Regions from separate parts of the Pelagibacterium sp. 26DY04 genome, predicted to be linked through region 4. Evidence: predicted binding sites of a transcription regulator. Region 4 holds the regulator's gene; each other region holds the start of a gene.
The links. Region 4 encodes PhoB, which activates phosphate uptake and scavenging genes when phosphate is short. Its sites were predicted from a motif close to TGTCATNNANCTGTCAT; they were not measured.
Positions count from the first base shown of each region.

Region 1: the regulator PhoB is predicted to act here: its motif matches at 2,466-2,482, upstream of NO932_RS18775 (glycerophosphodiester phosphodiesterase family protein).
Region 2: the regulator PhoB is predicted to act here: its motif matches at 2,959-2,975, upstream of NO932_RS12850 (esterase-like activity of phytase family protein).
Region 3: the regulator PhoB is predicted to act here: its motif matches at 1,768-1,784, upstream of ugpB (sn-glycerol-3-phosphate ABC transporter substrate-binding protein UgpB).

Region 1 covers NZ_CP101731.1:3,782,613-3,787,065, reverse strand. Annotated here, with positions in the region: gene leuC (3-isopropylmalate dehydratase large subunit) at 87-1,496, opposite strand; gene ppa (inorganic diphosphatase) at 1,839-2,369, opposite strand; gene NO932_RS18775 (glycerophosphodiester phosphodiesterase family protein) at 2,558-3,478, shown strand; gene NO932_RS18770 (NAD-glutamate dehydrogenase) at 3,887-4,453, opposite strand, start outside.
Region 2 covers NZ_CP101731.1:2,586,820-2,591,272, reverse strand. Annotated here, with positions in the region: gene NO932_RS12860 (hypothetical protein) at 149-550, shown strand; gene NO932_RS12855 (UvrD-helicase domain-containing protein) at 551-2,872, opposite strand; gene NO932_RS12850 (esterase-like activity of phytase family protein) at 3,029-4,453, shown strand, end outside.
Region 3 covers NZ_CP101731.1:232,393-236,845, reverse strand. Annotated here, with positions in the region: gene ugpA (sn-glycerol-3-phosphate ABC transporter permease UgpA) at 1-260, opposite strand, end outside; gene ugpB (sn-glycerol-3-phosphate ABC transporter substrate-binding protein UgpB) at 332-1,663, opposite strand; gene NO932_RS01130 (TRAM domain-containing protein) at 1,810-3,012, opposite strand; gene NO932_RS01125 (ribokinase) at 3,009-3,914, opposite strand; gene NO932_RS01120 (hypothetical protein) at 3,988-4,453, opposite strand, start outside.
Region 4 covers NZ_CP101731.1:689,462-693,914, forward strand. Annotated here, with positions in the region: gene pstA (phosphate ABC transporter permease PstA) at 1-309, shown strand, start outside; gene pstB (phosphate ABC transporter ATP-binding protein PstB) at 345-1,175, shown strand; gene phoU (phosphate signaling complex protein PhoU) at 1,189-1,896, shown strand; gene phoB (phosphate regulon transcriptional regulator PhoB) at 1,900-2,598, shown strand; gene NO932_RS03175 (UbiA family prenyltransferase) at 2,774-4,249, shown strand; gene NO932_RS03180 (GtrA family protein) at 4,246-4,453, shown strand, end outside.

The sequences.
Region 1 (4,453 bases), 790 kb from region 4:
TTGTGCTTGTTGCCGAGATCCCCGGGTCAAGCCCGGGGAAGACGATGGGGGGAGGAGGGGCCGAGTACCACGGAGGACGTGGCTCTCTACTGGCGCGGCCACTCGCGGATGTCCACGAACCGGCCGGCGATGGCGGCGGCGGCGGCCATGATGGGGGAGACAAGGTGCGTGCGGCCCTTGAAGCCCTGACGGCCCTCGAAATTGCGGTTGGACGTCGAAGCGCAGCGCTCGCCGGGCGCGAGCTTGTCGGCGTTCATGGCCAGGCACATGGAGCATCCGGGCTCGCGCCAATCGAAGCCGGCGGCGATGAAGATCTTGTCGAGCCCTTCGGCTTCGGCCTGGGCTTTCACCAGCCCCGAACCGGGGACGACCATGGCGTTGACCCGATCGTGGACCTTGTGACCCTTGACGATGGCGGCAGCGGCGCGCAGATCCTCGATGCGGCCATTGGTGCACGAGCCCAGGAACACCCTGTCGAGCTCAATATCGGTGATTTTCGTGCCCGGGACCAGGCCCATATATTCGAGGGCACGCTTTTTCGACGCCCGACGGTTGGCGTCGGCGATCTGGTCGGGATCGGGAACGGCACCGGTGACCGAAATCACGTCCTCGGGGGAGGAGCCCCAGGAAACGATCGGGGGGAGATTGGCTGCGTCGAGCCGCACTTCCTTGTCGAAATGGGCGCCCTCATCGGTATAGAGCGTCTGCCAATAGTCGAGCGCCATGTCGAACGCGGTGCCCTTGGGGGCGCGGGGGCGATCCTTGACATAGGCGAAGGTTTTTTCGTCAGGCGCGATCAGCCCGGCGCGGGCGCCGCCTTCGATCGACATATTGCAGACCGTCATGCGGCCTTCCATGGAGAGCGAGCGGATGGCCTCGCCGGCATATTCGAGGACATGGCCATTGCCGCCGGCGGTGCCGATCTCGCCGATGATGGCGAGGATGATGTCCTTGGCCGTAACACCCTCGGGGAGCTTGCCGTCGACGACGACGCGCATGTTTTTCGCTTTTTGCTGGATCAGCGTCTGGGTGGCGAGGACATGCTCGACTTCCGAGGTGCCGATGCCGTGGGCCAGGGCGCCGAAAGCGCCGTGGGTCGAGGTGTGGCTGTCACCGCACACAATGGTCATGCCCGGGAGCGTGAAGCCCTGTTCGGGGCCTACGATGTGGACGATGCCCTGGCGAATATCGAGCTCGTTGTAATATTCGACGCCGAAATCAGCCGCGTTCTGCGCCAGGGTTTCCACCTGGAGCCGGGATTCGGGATCATCGATCCCGTTGGTGCGGTCCGAGGTCGGCACGTTGTGGTCGACAACGGCCAGGGTGCGCTCGGGGGCGCGGACCTTGCGGCCGGAGAGGCGCAGTCCCTCGAAAGCCTGGGGGCTCGTGACTTCATGGACGAGGTGGCGGTCGATATAGAGGATAGCGGTGCCATCCTCGTTATAGGCCACAACATGGTCGTCCCAGATTTTGTCGTAGAGGGTCCTGGCGGTCATCGGAGCGCAAATTCCAGTCAGTGAGGTTACGTTGTGTGGACAGTCATGTGATGACGGCCTGCAAACCGTGGTTCTCTGCGCTTCCGGTACTCACGTACCAAATGTACGCTCCGTTCCGATTCTCGATCACCCGCTTTTCGGCGCGCCCTGACCTGCCTCTCCACACACTTGGCGTACCCTTGGGTACGGTTGACTGCTATTTACGCGCTTGCGGGGCTTTTGGTCAAGGGTTGGGGCGGTAACTGGCATGTGAGATTTCGGCCAGCGCTGCACCTGGATTGGGCGAACAAGTCCCACAATGACAAGGAGGGGGTGGAGCCGATGCCGCACCCCCCGGTCCGATCAGCCCTTGTTGGCCATTTCGATGGAATCGAGGATTACCTTGCGGGCGTCCTCGACGCCGCCGATGCGATCGATCTTGGCCCATTTGCCGGGCTCGAGATCCTTGTAGTGCATGAAGAAGTGCTTCACGCGCTCGATCTGGATTTCGGGCAGATCGGTAACGTCGGCAATGCCGTCATACATCTTGGTGAGCTTGGAAACGGGAACCGCGAGGATCTTTTCGTCCTGGCCGCCATCGTCTTCCATGAACAGCACCCCGACCGGGCGCGAACGCACGATGGCGCCGGGAACCAGGGGGCGGGAGTTCAAGACGATCACGTCGAGCGGGTCGCCGTCACCGCACAGGGTGTGGGGGACGAAGCCGTAATTTCCCGGATAGCGCATGGGCGTATAGAGAAAGCGGTCGACGAAAAGGGCGCCGGAATCCTTGTCGATCTCGTATTTGATCGGCTCGCCGCCCAGGGGGACTTCGATGATGACGTTGAGGTCCTCGGGCGGGTTCTTGCCCACGGGGATGGCGTCGATATTCATGGTGCCGTTCGTTTCCTGATTGGGAGGGAGGAGGAGACGGGAGGCTTTTTGCCTAGGGAGAGGGGCAAATGCAAGGCGTATCGAGGAGAGGGGCGGTGTCATCTGTTTGGCACGGGACCGTCAAGCTGCGTTCATGGGCGTGATCTAACCGGGAAGGGGGGCGGTCACACCATAGGCAGAATTTCAAAATGAACAGACGAGATTTCATGGCGCTGAGCTCGGCGACGATCGCCGCCACGGCTTTTTCGGGCACGCCGGCGCTGGGGCAGGACGCAAGCTTCATCAAGCGGTTCGCTTCAACCGACCAATTGGCCGCCTACACCCGGCTGAGCGCACTTCTGGAGCACCCGGCGATCATGGCGCATCGGGCGGGCTACTATCCTTGGGGCGGCATACCGGAATGTTCGATTTTCGGGGCCGAGCAGGTGATCAAGCGCGGCCCAGCCTTTATCGAGATCGACGTGCGCACCAGCGCCGACGGGGTGCCGGTTTGCGTGCATGACGAAACGCTCGATCGGGGGACGACCGGCACGGGACGGGTCGATGAGGTTTCCGCCGATTATATTGCCGGGCTCACCCTGCGCGACAATCTGGGGCAGGCGACGGGCTATGCGATCCCGACCTTTGAAGACTTCCTCGACTGGGGCGAGAACGGCGCCATGCTGTGGCTCGACACCAAGGATATCGACCCGGCGCTGCTGGTCGAGATGGTGCGCGCGCGGGGCGCGGAATCGCGGGTGATCGTGAGCGCTTATGGGCGCGAGATTCTTGAACACTACCAGGAGCTGGCGCCCGATCTTGTCTATTTCGTGCCGTTCATCGAAGGCCTGGGGCTGCCCGATGTGCAGTCGATCCTCGATACCGGGCTCAATCCAGAACATCTGATCGGCATGGCCGGGTTCGACCTGCCGAACATGAAGGGCACGCTGGACTTGGCGGAAATCGATGCCCCGGCCCTTCTCGACGTGCAGAACATCGACAAGCGCTATGAGCCCGGCAACGTCAACCCCAACCTCTATACCCGCGCCGTGGAAGAGGGATTGCCGTTTATTTGCACCGACCAGTATTCGGCGGCGCTCGATGCACTGGGGATCACCGACTGGGCGTGATGGGGCGGCGCGGCAGAGGTGGGGGATCACACGTCTTCTGAGCTGCGTTGAAACCTTGCGGGTCTCCGGGTCGAGCCCGAAGACGACGAGGTGGAGGGGTGGGGTCCTGACTGCGGTCCTGCGCTGCACTCCGGGCGGTTGCTTTGCAAATCAACTCAGTGAGGCGACTTGGCCAGAGGGCGGTGCTCACTCTCGGGTCAAGCCTTGGGTTAAGTTCAAAGCGGTCGTCGCGGTCGTCATCGCCACCCTCTGGTTCGTCATGTCGGGCTTTACCCGACGATCCGCAACGCTGCCTGTGGTGCGGGAGAGGTGGGGGAACGCACTTCTTCTGAGTTGCGCGGAAACCCTGCGGTCTCCGTCCGGGTCAAGCCCGAAGACGACGAAAGGGAGAGGGTGGCGCGAGCGATCCTAGCTTCTGGCCAGATCGCTCAGGAGGCCGGCGGCGACCGAGAGGCGGGAGATGGTGAGGTCACCTTCGATCAGATCGGACACCGTTCCGGCCATGCGGGAAATGGCGGTCTGGCGGGGGGTCTTCCAGGCTTCGATGCGCGTTTGAATGGGGCCGTCCCCCGACGAGAGGATATCGGCGGAAAGGCCACGCAGGGCGCGGGTGAGATTGGCGAGGGCCCGGTCGATGGCCATGCGGTCGAAGCGGTCGGCGGCGGCGATTGTCGCGCGGTGTTCGGTCAGGCGTCCGAGCTTGAACATGTCGATCACCGCGAACATGGCGGTAGCCGCGTCGCGCACTTCGGCGTTGCAGCGATGGGCGACGAGGACCGCGTCGGGGGCCAGGGACAGGACGGAAAGGGCGGCGATGCGGCGGGCGAGGTCGGGCGGGGTGCCGCCGGCTTCAAAGCCGCGCTCCTGGGTTGCGGTGGCTTCGGCAAGGAAGGCGGAAACCAGATCGGGGAGCGCGGCGCGGACCGTTGCAATGCCGGAGCGATAGCGCTCGATGAGCCCCGAAAGCCCGCCGGA
Region 2 (4,453 bases), 1.9 Mb from region 4:
CGTTCATGGTATGTTTCTGTCAGCCTTTAAGCTTAATTGTGTTTCTGCTAACTCGGAGAGCTGCATGACACGACGAAGAGCGACTAAGACTAGAAGTGAGCTCATCGAGATATGGGACCATTTGCCCACTTCGAGTTCGCGCGAGGTGGTGGCCGAATTCAAGAAGCGGCATGGTAACGTCCCCAGCTTTGAGGCTGACGATATTATAGATTATGGCCTGATGGAACTGGCGGGTCAGGTTTCGAGTCGTCGACTAATCGACGATGGACAACCAGACATGCTGCAGGCCCTTGTGGCTGACGCCGACCGAAAGGTTCTACGCCGAACCCTTGTTGTAAAGGTTCGGGAACAGGGCGTAGTTACAGTGGCCAAGCTAGATCTGCAGACGTTGAAACCAGACGAGTTTTTTGCTCTCGACATCGTCGACGTTCAGCCAAAAAGACGAGTGACACCGACGGCCCTTGAAGTCGTTAGACGAGACATGAAGCTCATGCAAGAAACGGGCGAGACTGATTCCACATACGGAGCGTTTTTGCGGAGGGGTGGGTAATCACCCCCGCTTCACGAAACTGTCCAAAACCTTCTTTGGTCCGGCTTTCTCAAAATCGATGGAGAGCTTGTTGCCCTCGGTCGCCGTCACCGTGCCGTAGCCGAATTTGAGATGGAAGACGCGTTCGCCCACCGAGTAGGCGGCCGAAGGGCCTGAGGAGCGGGCGACGAGGTCGCCTTCGATGGTCAAGGGACCAGGGCCCTTGCGCTGGGATTGCTGGCGCTGGGCGCGCTGCCAGCCGGGGGTTTCGTAGACGCTTTCAAAGGGATCGCGCTGGTCGAAGCGCGTGGCGGCGCGGCCGCCATAGGTATAGCCGCCATAGGACGAGCCGGTGTCGGTGACCTCGACGGCATGGGCCGGCAACTCGTCGAGAAAGCGCGACGGGATGGCCGATTGCCAGAGGCCGTGGATGCGGCGGTTCTGGGCAAGCGATATGCGGCAGCGCTTTCGCGCGCGCGTGATGCCGACATAGGCGAGGCGGCGTTCCTCCTCGAGCCCGGCGAGGCCGGATTCATCGAGCGAACGCTGATGCGGAAACAGTCCTTCCTCCCAGCCGGGGAGGAAAACGGTGTTAAATTCCAGCCCCTTGGCCGAGTGCAAGGTCATGATCGAGACCGCATCGCCGCCTTCGCCGGAATCGCGATCCATCACCAGGGCGATGTGCTCGAGAAAGCCGTTGAGGTTTTCGAACTCTTCCATGGAGCGGATGAGTTCCTTCAAGTTTTCCAGCCGTCCCGGCGCGTCGGCGGATTTGTCATTCTGCCACATCGCCGTATAGCCGGATTCATCGAGGATCTGCTCGGCAAGCTCGTGATGCGGGATCGAGCGCAGGCGATCGGCCCAATCGTCGATCTGGCGCACCAGCTCGCGCAGGGTGGAGCGCTGCTTTGGCTTGAGTTCCTCGGTTTCGATCAGGTCACGGATGGCGGCCAAAAGCGGAATATTGGCGGCGCGGGCGGTATCGTGGACGATCTGCAGCGTGGCATCGCCCAGCCCGCGCTTGGGCACGTTGATGATGCGCTCGAAAGCTAGATCGTCGGCCGGCTGGGCGACGATGCGCAGATAGGCCAGAGCATCGCGGATTTCCTTGCGCTCATAAAAGCGCGGGCCGCCGATGACGCGATAGTTGAGACCCAATGTAATGAAGCGCTCTTCGAATTCGCGCATCTGGAAGGAGGCGCGCACGAGGATGGCCATATCGTCCAGATGGTCGCCCTGACGCTGGTACTGCTCGATCTCCTCGCCGATCTGGCGGGCTTCTTCTTCAGAATCCCAGACCGAGGTGACGGCGATCTTTTCGCCTTCCTCGCCCACATCGGTCTGCAGCGTCTTGCCCAGACGGGATTCATTGTTGGCGATCAGGTGGCTGGCAGCCGAAAGGATGTTGGAGGTCGAGCGGTAATTGCGTTCGAGCTTGATGATCTTGGCGCCGGGAAAATCCTTTTCGAAGCGCAGGATGTTGTCGACCTCGGCGCCGCGCCAGCCATAGATCGACTGATCGTCGTCGCCCACCACGCAGATATTGGCCGAATTCTTCCCGTCCCGGCTTTGCGCCAGAAGGCGCAGCCAGAGGTATTGGGCGGTGTTGGAGTCCTGATATTCATCGACCAGCATATAGCGAAAGCGATCGTGATATTCGGCAAGGACTTCGGGATTTTCCTTGAACAGGCGGATGCCTTCGAGCAGCAGATCGCCGAAATCGGCGGCGTTGAGGGTTTTCAGCCGCGCCTGGTAGTCGGCATAGATCTTCTGTCCCTTGCCGTTGGCGAAATACCCCTCCGCCGAGGAGATGTCCTTTGGCAGCAGGCCGCGGTTCTTCCAGGTGTCGAGCATGGAAGCGAACTGGCGCGCGGGCCAGCGCTTCTCGTCAATGTTTTCAGCCGAGAGAAGCTGCTTGATGAGGCGGATCTGATCGTCCGTGTCGAGAATGGTGAAATCAGGCCTGAGCCCGACCAGTTCCGCATGGCGGCGGATGATGCGCGCGCCGATCGAGTGAAATGTGCCCAGCCAGGGCATGCCCTCGACCGAGGCACCGACGAGCTTGCCGATGCGCTCCTTCATCTCGCGGGCGGCCTTGTTGGTGAAGGTGACGGCCAGGATCTGCCCGCCGCGTGCCTTGCGGGAGGCGAGGATATGGGCAATGCGGGTGGTCAATACGCGCGTCTTGCCCGTGCCGGCGCCGGCAAGAACCAGCAGCGGGCCCTCGGTCGTTTCCACCGCCTCGCGCTGCTCGGCGTTCAGCCCCACGAAATAAGCCGGCTCGCGCGGGGCGAACTGGGACGTGATCGGGCCTTGCGGACGATGGGGCGGGACGGCTGACATCAGCTATTGACGAATCTCTTTTTGTTCTCCTGGCGAGTATATAGGCGCGATAGGGGCAAAAGTATATGCACAGGCGCAAATCGCCCTGTCACAGAAGTGTTGTCGAGCGGTCCTATAGGGCCCTGTCGTGAATTCTCACGCCTTACGGGGGACCCCATGAACAAATCTGTTCTGCTTACCGCCATTGCGGCCGGACTTCTGGCGAGCGCTGCCGTTCCTGCAAGCGCCCAGAGCTATTTCAACCGCATCGCCAGCTTCCCGGTTGCGCTCAACACGCCCGATATCGAAGCTGAGGAAAATTCGGCGGAGATCATCACCGCGACGGAAGACGGTATGACGCTGGTTTATTCCAACGCGCTGCTCGGCGGTGTCGGCTTTATCGACATCACCGATCCGGCAAATCCGCAGCCGGGCGGTTTCGTCGAACTCGAAGGCGGCCCGACCTCAGTTTCCGTGATCGGCAACAAGGCGCTGGTGAGTGTCGATACCACCGAAGATTTCACCGCTCCGACCGGCTATCTGGCCGTCGTAGACATCGAAACGCTCGAGGTCGAATCCGAATGTGATTTGGACGGCCAGCCCGACGCCATCGCCAAGAACGCCGACGGTTCACTGATCGCCATCTCGATGGAAAACCAGCGCGATGAAGACCTCAACGACGGCGTGATCCCGCAGCTTCCGAGCGGCAATGTGACGTTCCTCGATGTTGCCGAAGGCACCCCTGATTGCGACAGCCTGCGGGTGACCGAATTGGCCGGCCTTGCCGAGGTGGCCGGTGAGGACGCCGAGCCTGAATACACCGACTTCAACAGCGCCAACGAACTTGCCGTGACGCTGCAGGAAAACAACCATATCGTCATCATCGACGGCGAAAGCGGGGAAGTGATCAATCATTTCTCCGCCGGTTCGACCGACCTTGCCAATATCGACATCGAAGATGACGGCCGGCTTTCGTTCAGCGAAAGCATCGAGGGCGCATTGCGCGAGCCCGATGCCATCCAGTGGCTGGACGACGACCGCTTCGTGATCGCCAATGAAGGCGACTATGAAGGCGGCTCGCGCGGCTTCACCATCTTTTCCAAGGACGGCACCGAGCTTTATGAGAGCGGACCGTCGATGGAATATATCAGCGCCCAGCTCGGCCACTATCCGGAAGGTCGCTCCGACAACAAGGGGATCGAACCCGAAGGCATGGAAGTTGGCGTGTTCGGCGACGAGACGCTGATCTTCGTCAACCAGGAACGCGCCTCGCTGGTCGCCATCTATCGCGACACCGGCGCCGAGCCCGAATACATCCAGTCGATCCCCTCGGGCATCGGTCCGGAAGGGGCGCTGGCGATTCCCGAGCGCAATCTTTACGTCACGGCCAACGAGACCGACGTTTCGGCCGATGGCGGCGCTCCGGCTCACGTCATGATTTTCGAGCGTCAGGATGTTGAAACGCCTGACTATCCGCAGATCATGTCGGCGATGAACGAGGATGGCACGCCGATCGGCTGGGTGGCTCTGTCGGGTCTGGTTGCTGATGCCCAAGAAGCCGGCAAGCTCTATGCCGTCAACGACTCCTACCTTTCGATGATG
Region 3 (4,453 bases), 460 kb from region 4:
ATGGAAATGGCGGTCACCGCGACGGCAAAGATCACGGTGCGGCCGACCGAATTGAGATAGAGCGGATCCTGGAACAGGCGAATGTAGTGGGTGAGGCCCACGAACTGGGTCGAGAGCCCGAAGGGGTCGGTGCGCTCGAAGGAGGATTTGACCGCCTGGGATGCCGGCCAGATGAAGAACACCAGGGTGATGATCAATTGGGGCGCCACGAACAGATAGGGCAGCGCCTTTTGGGGAAAGATTGTGCGTTTGGTTTCCATCGTCCGCCCGTCGCAAAATGTCGAAGGGCCGGCGCGCTGGGGCCGGCCCTTCCTTTTTGTTGTGACGCCGCTTAGCTGTTGGCGGCTTCGAACTCACGCAGGATCTGGTTGCCGCGTTCGACAGCCGAATCCAGGGCTTCCTGGGCAGTCTTGGTGCCGTTCAGAACAGCCTGGAGTTCTTCATCGAGAACGGTGCGGATCTGGGGCATGTTGCCGAAGCGAACGCCCTTGGAGTTCTCGGTGGGCTCGTTGAGGTTGATCTGGTTGATGGCGGTATCGGCGCCGGGGTTCTCGTCGTAGTAGCCCTGCTCCTGGCTCAGCTCGTAAGCGGCAGTGGTGACCGGGAGGTAGCCGGTGGCTTGGTGCCAAGCGGCCTGGACTTCAGGCGAGGAGAGGTAGGTCAGGAACTCGGCAACGCCTTCGTATTCAGCGTCTTCGTGACCCGAAAGGGTCCAGAGCGTCGCGCCACCGATGATCGAGTTCTGCGGGGCGCCTTCGACGTCGGCAAAGACCGGCAGCATGCCGAAGCCCACTTCAAAGCCATCGGCATTGGCCAGAACGCCGGCGCGCGAGGCCGAGGAGTTCATGTACATGGCGCATTCGCCCGAATAGAATTTGGGGGCGTTGTCGGCGCCGCCGGCAGTGCCGCCATACGAATAGATGCCGGCTTCCTGCCACTCGGCCAGCTTTTCCCAGAGGCGAACGGCCAACTCGTGGTTGAAGGTCAATTCGCTATCAAGACCGCCGAAGCCGTTTTCCAGCGTGCCATAGGGCACGTTGTGCAGGGCCGAAAGGTTTTCGGTGCCGAGCCAGGTGGCGGTATAGGCCATCACGAAGCCGCATTCGGCAGCGCCGGCATCAAGGATCTGTTGCGAAAAGGATTCGATTTCTTCCCAGGTGGCGGGAGCAACTTCAGGATCGAGACCGGCGGCTTCGAACGCGTCCTTGTTGTAGTAAAGGATCGGGGTCGAGGAATTGAACGGCATCGAAAGCATATTGCCGTCGGTGTCGGTGTAATAGCCGGTGACGACCGGCAGGTAGGCGGACGGGTCGAAGTTCGAGCCGTGGTCAGCCATGAGCTGATAGACCGGGTAGACGGCGCCCTGGGCGGCCATCATGGTGCCGGTGCCCACTTCGTAGACCTGAACGAGGTGGGGCTGTTCGCCGGCGCGGAAGGCAGCGATGGTGTTGACCAGCGATTCCTCGTATTCGCCGCGATAGGAGGGGACCACGACATATTCGTCCTGGCTGGCATTGAAGTCCTCGGTGATGGCGACCAGACGCTCGCCGAGCTCGCCGCCCATCGAATGCCACCAGGAGATTTCGGTCTGGGCGAAGGCCGTGCCAGCGCCAGCGAAAAGTGCGAGACCAGCCGTGCCGCTGGCCAGGAGTGTCTTGAGCATGTTGCTGTCCAAACCCTGATTGAAGTTTTCGGCGGCGCGAAGCCCGCCCCTGCCGTTGCGGCACGAGACGTAGGGCTTGGTCTTGACTCCTGCGTGACAGAGAGATGACAGATTGATGACTGTGGAAACCCCCGTCTTGTGGGCGATCAGGGGCGTTCGAAGCGGGCGAACACTTCCGTGTGCGACGAAAAGGCGAACTGGTCCAAAGGCCTAACAGGGCCGATGACATAACCCGCTGCGACCAGTGTTGCCGCGTCACGGGCGAAACTTTGCGGATCGCAGCTCACATAGGCGATGGTTTTGACCTTCGATTTCGCCAGTTCGGCGATCTGGGCCTGGGCGCCGGCGCGGGGCGGATCGAGGACGACGGCGTCGAAATGGTTGAGCTCGAACGGGCCGAGCGGTTCGCGGAAGAGGTCGCGTTTTTCGGCCGCGATGGGCTTGAGCCCCTTGGCCTTGCGCTTTGCCGCATCGAGCGCGGCGACGGCGGGGCTATCGGAATCGGCGGCAAGGACGGCGGCACGTTCGGCCAGGCGCAGGGCGAAGGGGCCGACGCCGCAGAACAGGTCCGCCACCTGCCTTGCGCCGGCCACGGCCTTGACGACCAGTTCGGCAAGAGCGGCTTCCGCCGCTTCGGTGGCCTGAAGAAAGCTGCCGACCGGAAGCGGGACCTGGGCGCGGCCCATGGTGACCGTGGGCTGGCGGTGGATGATCAGCGGCTCGCCATTGAGCGAAAGCCGGGCGAGATCGAAGGCGCGGGCGAGATCGGTGAGCTTAGGATTCGCCTTTGTGCCCTTGGCGCGGACCGCCACGTCGAGGCCCATATCCGAGGCGGTGAAGGCCACATCGCAGGGCCCGACGGCAGAAGCGAAATCGCGGGCGATGCGCGGGGCCTGGGCAAGGGCGGGGACGAGGATCGGGCAGCGGTCGAGATCGTGGATTTGGTGGCTGCGCAGCGCCATGAACCCGGCAGCAGAGCGCGTGGCATGAAAGGTGGCGCGGCGACGGCCGGCGCCATAGGCGATGATGGGGTCGTTGACGTCGGCGGCAACACCGGCGCGCGAAAGGGCATCGACGACCAGCGAGCGCTTGAATTGGCTATAGGTTTCAGCGCTCAGATGCTGGAGCTGGCAGCCGCCGCAGGCGGGAAAATGCGGGCACGGCGCAGCGCTTCGGTTGGGGCTGGGTGCGAGAATATCGAGGAGCGTGCCGCGATTGCCTTCGATGGTGACCGCGACGGTTTCCCCGGGCAGGGTTGCGGGCACGAAGATCGGCTTGCCTTCGACCAACGCCACACCCTCGCCGCGATGGCCGAGCCGGTCGATGACGAGGGTGTGAGTTGCGCTCATTTTGGGGCGGCGAGTCGGGCCGTGACCGCATCGATTTCCGGAATCGAGGGCTGGGCCCCATGGGCGAGGCAGGCAAGACCCGCTGCGACTCCGGCCCGCTCCATGGCGGAAGCCAGATCGAGGCCTTCGGCCAGCCCGGCGGCGAGATAGCCCACGAAGGTGTCGCCGGCCCCCACCGTATCGAGCGGGGTGATCTTGAGCGCCGGAGCGGAGACGATCTGCCCGTTGGCGGCGGCGAGGGCGCCGCGCGACCCGAGGGTCGCGACCACGGTGACACCGATCCTTTCGGCCAGCCAGGCGACCGCTTCGTCCTCGTCGAGTTCGGGAACGTCGAGCATCGCGAGCACGCCGGTCAGTTCGGTTTCGTTGACGACCAAAACGTCGATATGGTCGAGAAAGCCGAGATCGAAATCGGTGAAGGGCGCGAGGTTGAGGACGACTTTGGCGCCCTGTTCCCGCGCCAGCTTGGCGGCGGCGATCGAGGCCTCTATAGGGGTTTCGAGCTGGAGCAGCAGCCAGTCACCGGCCGCGATGCCGGCCTGTTCGAGCGCTGCGGCGGTCAGGCGCGAATTGGCGCCGGGGAGAATGGTGATCATGTTCTCCCCCTCCTTGTCGACGATGATCAGCGCGGTGCCGGTATGGCGATCCATGCGGCGCACGCCGGACAGATCGACCCCGGATTCGCGCAACAGGGTGAGCGCCTGGGCGGCGAAATCGTCCGAGCCCACGCAGCCCACCATCCTGACCTCGGCGCCGGCACGGCTGGCCGCGAGCGCCTGATTGGCCCCCTTGCCGCCCGGGGAGAGTTCGAGCGCGGTGCCGAGCACGGTTTCGCCCGGCCGCATCAGGGTGGGGGCGTGGCCGATCAGGTCGATATTGATGGAGCCGAACACGACGATCACAGCGCTATTTGTCCTTTGCCGGATTTGAGTTGGCCCCTTGTGCCAAGGGAGCGCGGCCAACTCAATGGGAAAGTCAGATCGCGGCGGAAATGCGCAGGCCGATGCGGGTTTCGTCATAGGTGGGGGCAAGCCCCTCGACGCGGCGATAGCGGGCGAGCGCTTCGAGGTGCAGGCCGCCCGCCGGCATCCAGCGGGCGATGAGTTCGGCTCCGTGCTCGGTTTCGATCAGCAGATCGAGGGCGGGGCTATGGATCTGCTTGGCAAATCCGGCCGCTTCGAGCGCCCATTGCGGGGCGGGGGTCAAGAGGATGGAGCCGCGGGCCTTGAGGCGCCAATCGGCGAGGCCGTCGGCGGGGTCCTCGGTGTCGGTGGCCGCTTCCAGCGTCGTGGCGAGGGTGAGGATTTCGTTGACCGCAAGCTCGGAGGCGAATTCGGCATAGGGGGTCAGAAGCGAATCGATCGAAGTGTCTTCGGGGATGAGGAGATCGATGCCGGCGCGCAGCGTTGCCGAGCTTTGGGCGCCGTCGGAGAGATCGAAA
Region 4 (4,453 bases):
TTCCATCATGTCCTGCCGTTGACCTTCCCCGGAATCCTGACCGCGACAATCATCGGCGTTGCGCAGGCGCTCGGCGAGACGGCGCCCCTTCTTCTGATCGGGATGAGCGCCTTTATCGCCAACATTCCGGCCAATCCATTGGACTCGGCTACAGCACTGCCAGTGCAGATCTATTTGTGGCAGGGCAACGAGAACCGGAATTTCTTCGAAGCCCGCACATCGGCGGCCATCATCGTCCTGCTGGGCCTGATGATCCTTCTTAATGCCATCGCCATATTCCTGCGCACGCGATTGGAGCGTAAAAAATGACGAGCGATACCCTGAGCGCAAGGAGCGCAACCGATATGTCGGAGAGCCAACCCGAAGCATCCGCGACGCCGGTTCATCAGACTGTACGGATTCCTGATCCCAACGCTGGCCCTTCTCGCCTCAAGGCCAAGGACGTCTCGGTGTTCTACGGCGAAAAGCAGGCGCTGTTCGACGTCTCGATCGACATCCCTGAAAAGTCGGTTTCCGCCTTTATCGGCCCGTCGGGCTGCGGCAAGTCCACCTTCCTGCGGTGCATCAACCGCATGAACGACACCATCGAGGGCGCCCGAGTCACCGGCGAGATTTCGCTCGACGGCGACAATCTCTATGACGCCAGCCTCGACGTGGTCGAGCTGCGCGCCCGGATCGGCATGGTGTTCCAGAAGCCCAACCCGTTCCCCAAGTCGATTTTCGAGAACGTCGCCTATGGCCCCAAGATCCACGGCCTGGCTCGCAATAAGGCCGATCTTGAGGAAATCGTAGTGACCTCGCTGCAGAAGGCGGGTCTGTTCGAGGAGGTCAAGGACCGGCTCCATCAGCCCGGCACCGGGCTTTCGGGCGGCCAGCAGCAGCGCTTGTGCATCGCGCGGGCCATTGCGGTGGGTCCGGAAGTTATCCTTATGGACGAGCCCTGTTCGGCGCTCGATCCGATCGCCACGGCGATCATCGAGGAACTGATCGACGAACTGCGTACCAATTACACGATCGTCATCGTCACCCACTCCATGCAGCAGGCCGCCCGCGTATCGCAAAAGACGGCGTTCTTCCATCTTGGCAAGCTGATCGAAGAAGGTCCGACTGAAGAGATTTTCACCAATCCGCGGGAAAAGCGCACGCAGGATTATATCACCGGCCGGATCGGGTAAGGAGGAGGACCAGATGCCCCCGTCAACAGAACATATCGTTACGTCCTACGAGGACGAACTGACCGAACTGGCCCGCTCGATCTCCGAAATGGGCGGCCTGGTCGAAAAGGCCATCGTCAACGCCACCGAGGCGCTGATCCGCGCCGATAGCGAACTGGCTCTCGCCACTGTAGCCGCCGACAAGAAGATCGACGCCATGCAGACCCAGATCGACGATATGGCCGTTTCGATCATCGCCCGCCGCCAGCCCATGGCGCAGGATCTGCGTCTGGTGATCGCGTCCATCCACGTCGCCAACGATCTCGAACGCATCGGCGACATGGCCAAATCCACGGCCCGCCGTTCGACCCAGATCGAAGGGTTGGCCATGTCGGTGCAGTTCAAGAACGGTCTGCGCCACATGGGCGAGCTTGCCCTGCGCCAGGTCAAACTCTCGCTGGATGCCTTCGCGGCGCGCGACAAGGATATGGCCGTCGATGTCGTCGAACGCGACACTGAAGTCGATGCACTCTATGTCTCCCTGTTCCGCGAGCTTTTGACCTATATGATGGAGGATCCGCGCAACATCACCATGTGCACGCATCTTCTGTTCTGCGGCAAGAACCTCGAACGGGTCGGCGACCACTCCACCAACATCGCCGAGCAAGCCTACTTCCTCGCCACCGGCAAGTCGCTGACTGCCGATGTCGAGGATGTAAAGCGCGAGCAGATCAAGGGCTGACGTATGACGCCACAGGTTCTTGTCGTTGAAGACGAAGCCGATCTCGTCGAACTGCTCCGTTACAATCTCGAAGCCGAAAACTTCACCGTTTCCACGGCCGAAGACTCTGAAGAGGCGATGCTGCGCATTGCCGAGAACACGCCCGACATCGTCCTGCTCGACTGGATGCTGCCGGGCACCTCGGGGATTGAAATCTGCCGGCGCATTCGTGCACGTACCGACACCGCCCGCATCCCCATCATCATGCTCACCGCCCGCGGTGAGGAGGAAGAGAGGGTGCGCGGGCTTGCTACCGGGGCCGACGACTATGTCGTCAAGCCCTTCTCGCTGCCTGAGTTGATGGCGCGCATCAATGCGCTGCTCCGCCGGTCCAATCCCCAGCTCATCGCCGCCGTTCTCAAGGCTGGTGATATCGAGCTGGACCGGACCACCCATCGCGTCCGGCGTTCTGGCAAGGAAGTCCATCTCGGCCCCACCGAGTATCGCTTGCTCGAATATCTCATGGGCAATCCCGGCCGCGTCTATTCCCGTGAGCAATTGCTGGATGGCGTGTGGGGCACCGATGTTTATGTCGATGAACGGACCGTCGATGTGCATGTGGGCCGCCTGCGCAAGGCCATCAACAAGGGGCGGGCCAAGGATCCGATCCGCACGGTGCGCGGTGCCGGCTACGCTTTCGACGAGAAATTCGTGGTTGGTTAGATAGAACTTTATCGAAATTCTGCGCTGTTTTATTAAACCGGCTCGACAAAACGTAAATGTCGCAGCCGGTTTGCTTTTGTTTCAAATGAAGCGTCATTAACGTTCATTTGCGCTTTGCTTTGCGCTTATCCTCCGCGCCCGCGATAACCGGTTAGTTCCGGTGCGAGCAGGTGCCATGCCCAAATCAGCCATTGCCGTCAAACGAACCGAGGCTAAAACGGAGCCCCGTCTCTTGCCGCTGGTTCTCGATCTCGACAACACGCTGATCCGTACCGATCTGCTGCACGAAACGGTATTTGCGTTTCTAAAGGTCAATCCCCTCGGGCTGTTTCTGATTGCCTTGTGGCTCGTCAAGGGCAAGGCGCATCTCAAACAGCAGCTCGCGGCGCGGGTGACGCTGGAGGTCGATGACCTTCCGGTCAACGAAGCGGTTGCCGCCTATGCCGAGGCTGAAAAGAGCAAGGGGCGCACGATCATTTTGGCGACGGCAGCCGACAGCCTTTTGGCCATGCGTATCGCGCGGCGGTTCCCTTTCATCGACAAGACACTGGCCTCCGATGGTGTGACCAATCTCAAGGGACGCGCCAAGGCCGAGCGGTTGGCCGATATGTTTCCCGATGGCTTCGTTTATGCCGGCGATTGCGCGTCCGATCTCAATGTCTGGCGCATTGCCAAGGGTGCGGTACTGGTGGAAACCAATGGCCGCCTCTCTCGGGCCGCAACCAGGTTGACGGCGATTGAACACGCCATCACCCGTCCGGCGCGTCTGAGGGATTGGGTCAAAGCCGCCCGACCGCATCAATGGGCCAAGAACGCCTTGGTGTTCGTTCCCCTCATGCTGGCGGGGCATATGCTCGATCCCGCCGCCTGGGCCAGCGCCGGCATCGCTTTCCTCGCGTTGGGCATTCTCGCCTCGGCCACGTATTTGCTCAACGATCTCTGGGACATTGCCGACGACCGCCGCCACTGGTCCAAACGTGACCGGCCGCTTGCTTCAGGCCGCATGGCGATCGCTGAAGCTGTTGTTGCCATTCCGGTGGCGATGGCGATCTCCTTCGTCCTCGGCGCGCTGGTCAATCCGCTGGTCGTTGCAACGCTGGGAGCATACCTCGTCCTGACTGTTGCCTATTCGATGGGCATCAAGCGCAAGCCCATCCTTGATGCGTTCACCCTCGCAGTGCTCTTCACCCTGCGTCTGGTTCTCGGCATCGTCACTGTCGGCGTCATGGCCTCGCCCTGGCTGCTGGTGTTCTCGATGTTCCTGTTCGCGTCGCTCTCTTTTGCCAAACGCAACACAGAGGTGCAGCGTCTGGCCGACAAGGGTGGCGTGGGCAAGGTCGGGGGGAGGGGATATTTCACCACGGATGCGCCCTTCATCATGGCCATGGGCGTGGCGAGCGGTATCGGATCGGTTCTGATCCTCGTGCTCTATCTCACCCAGGACGCACTGGCGGCGGATTTTTATTCCGACTCCATCTGGCTCTGGCTAATGCCCGCTGCCCTGTTCCTATGGATCGGCCGCATCTGGATGCTGTGCTTTCGCGGCGAACTCAACGACGACCCAGTGGCCTTCGCCATGAAAGATCCCAAGAGCCTGATGCTCGCCGCCGGGCTGGCGCTGGGCTTCTTTCTTGCCTGGATCGGCATATGAGGCCCCAAGCATTTCTTCGGTTGCCGCAGCTCGTGCGGTTCCTACTGCTGGGAGGACTGGCGGCCGCGATCAATTGGCTGGTGCGCTTCCCGCTCTCGCTGGCGATGCCGTTTTCCGCCGCCGTGTTCGTCGCCTACCTCATCGGAATGAGCGCGGGCTTCACGCTCTATCGCGCCTATGTCTTTCCCAATTCGCCCCGGCCGA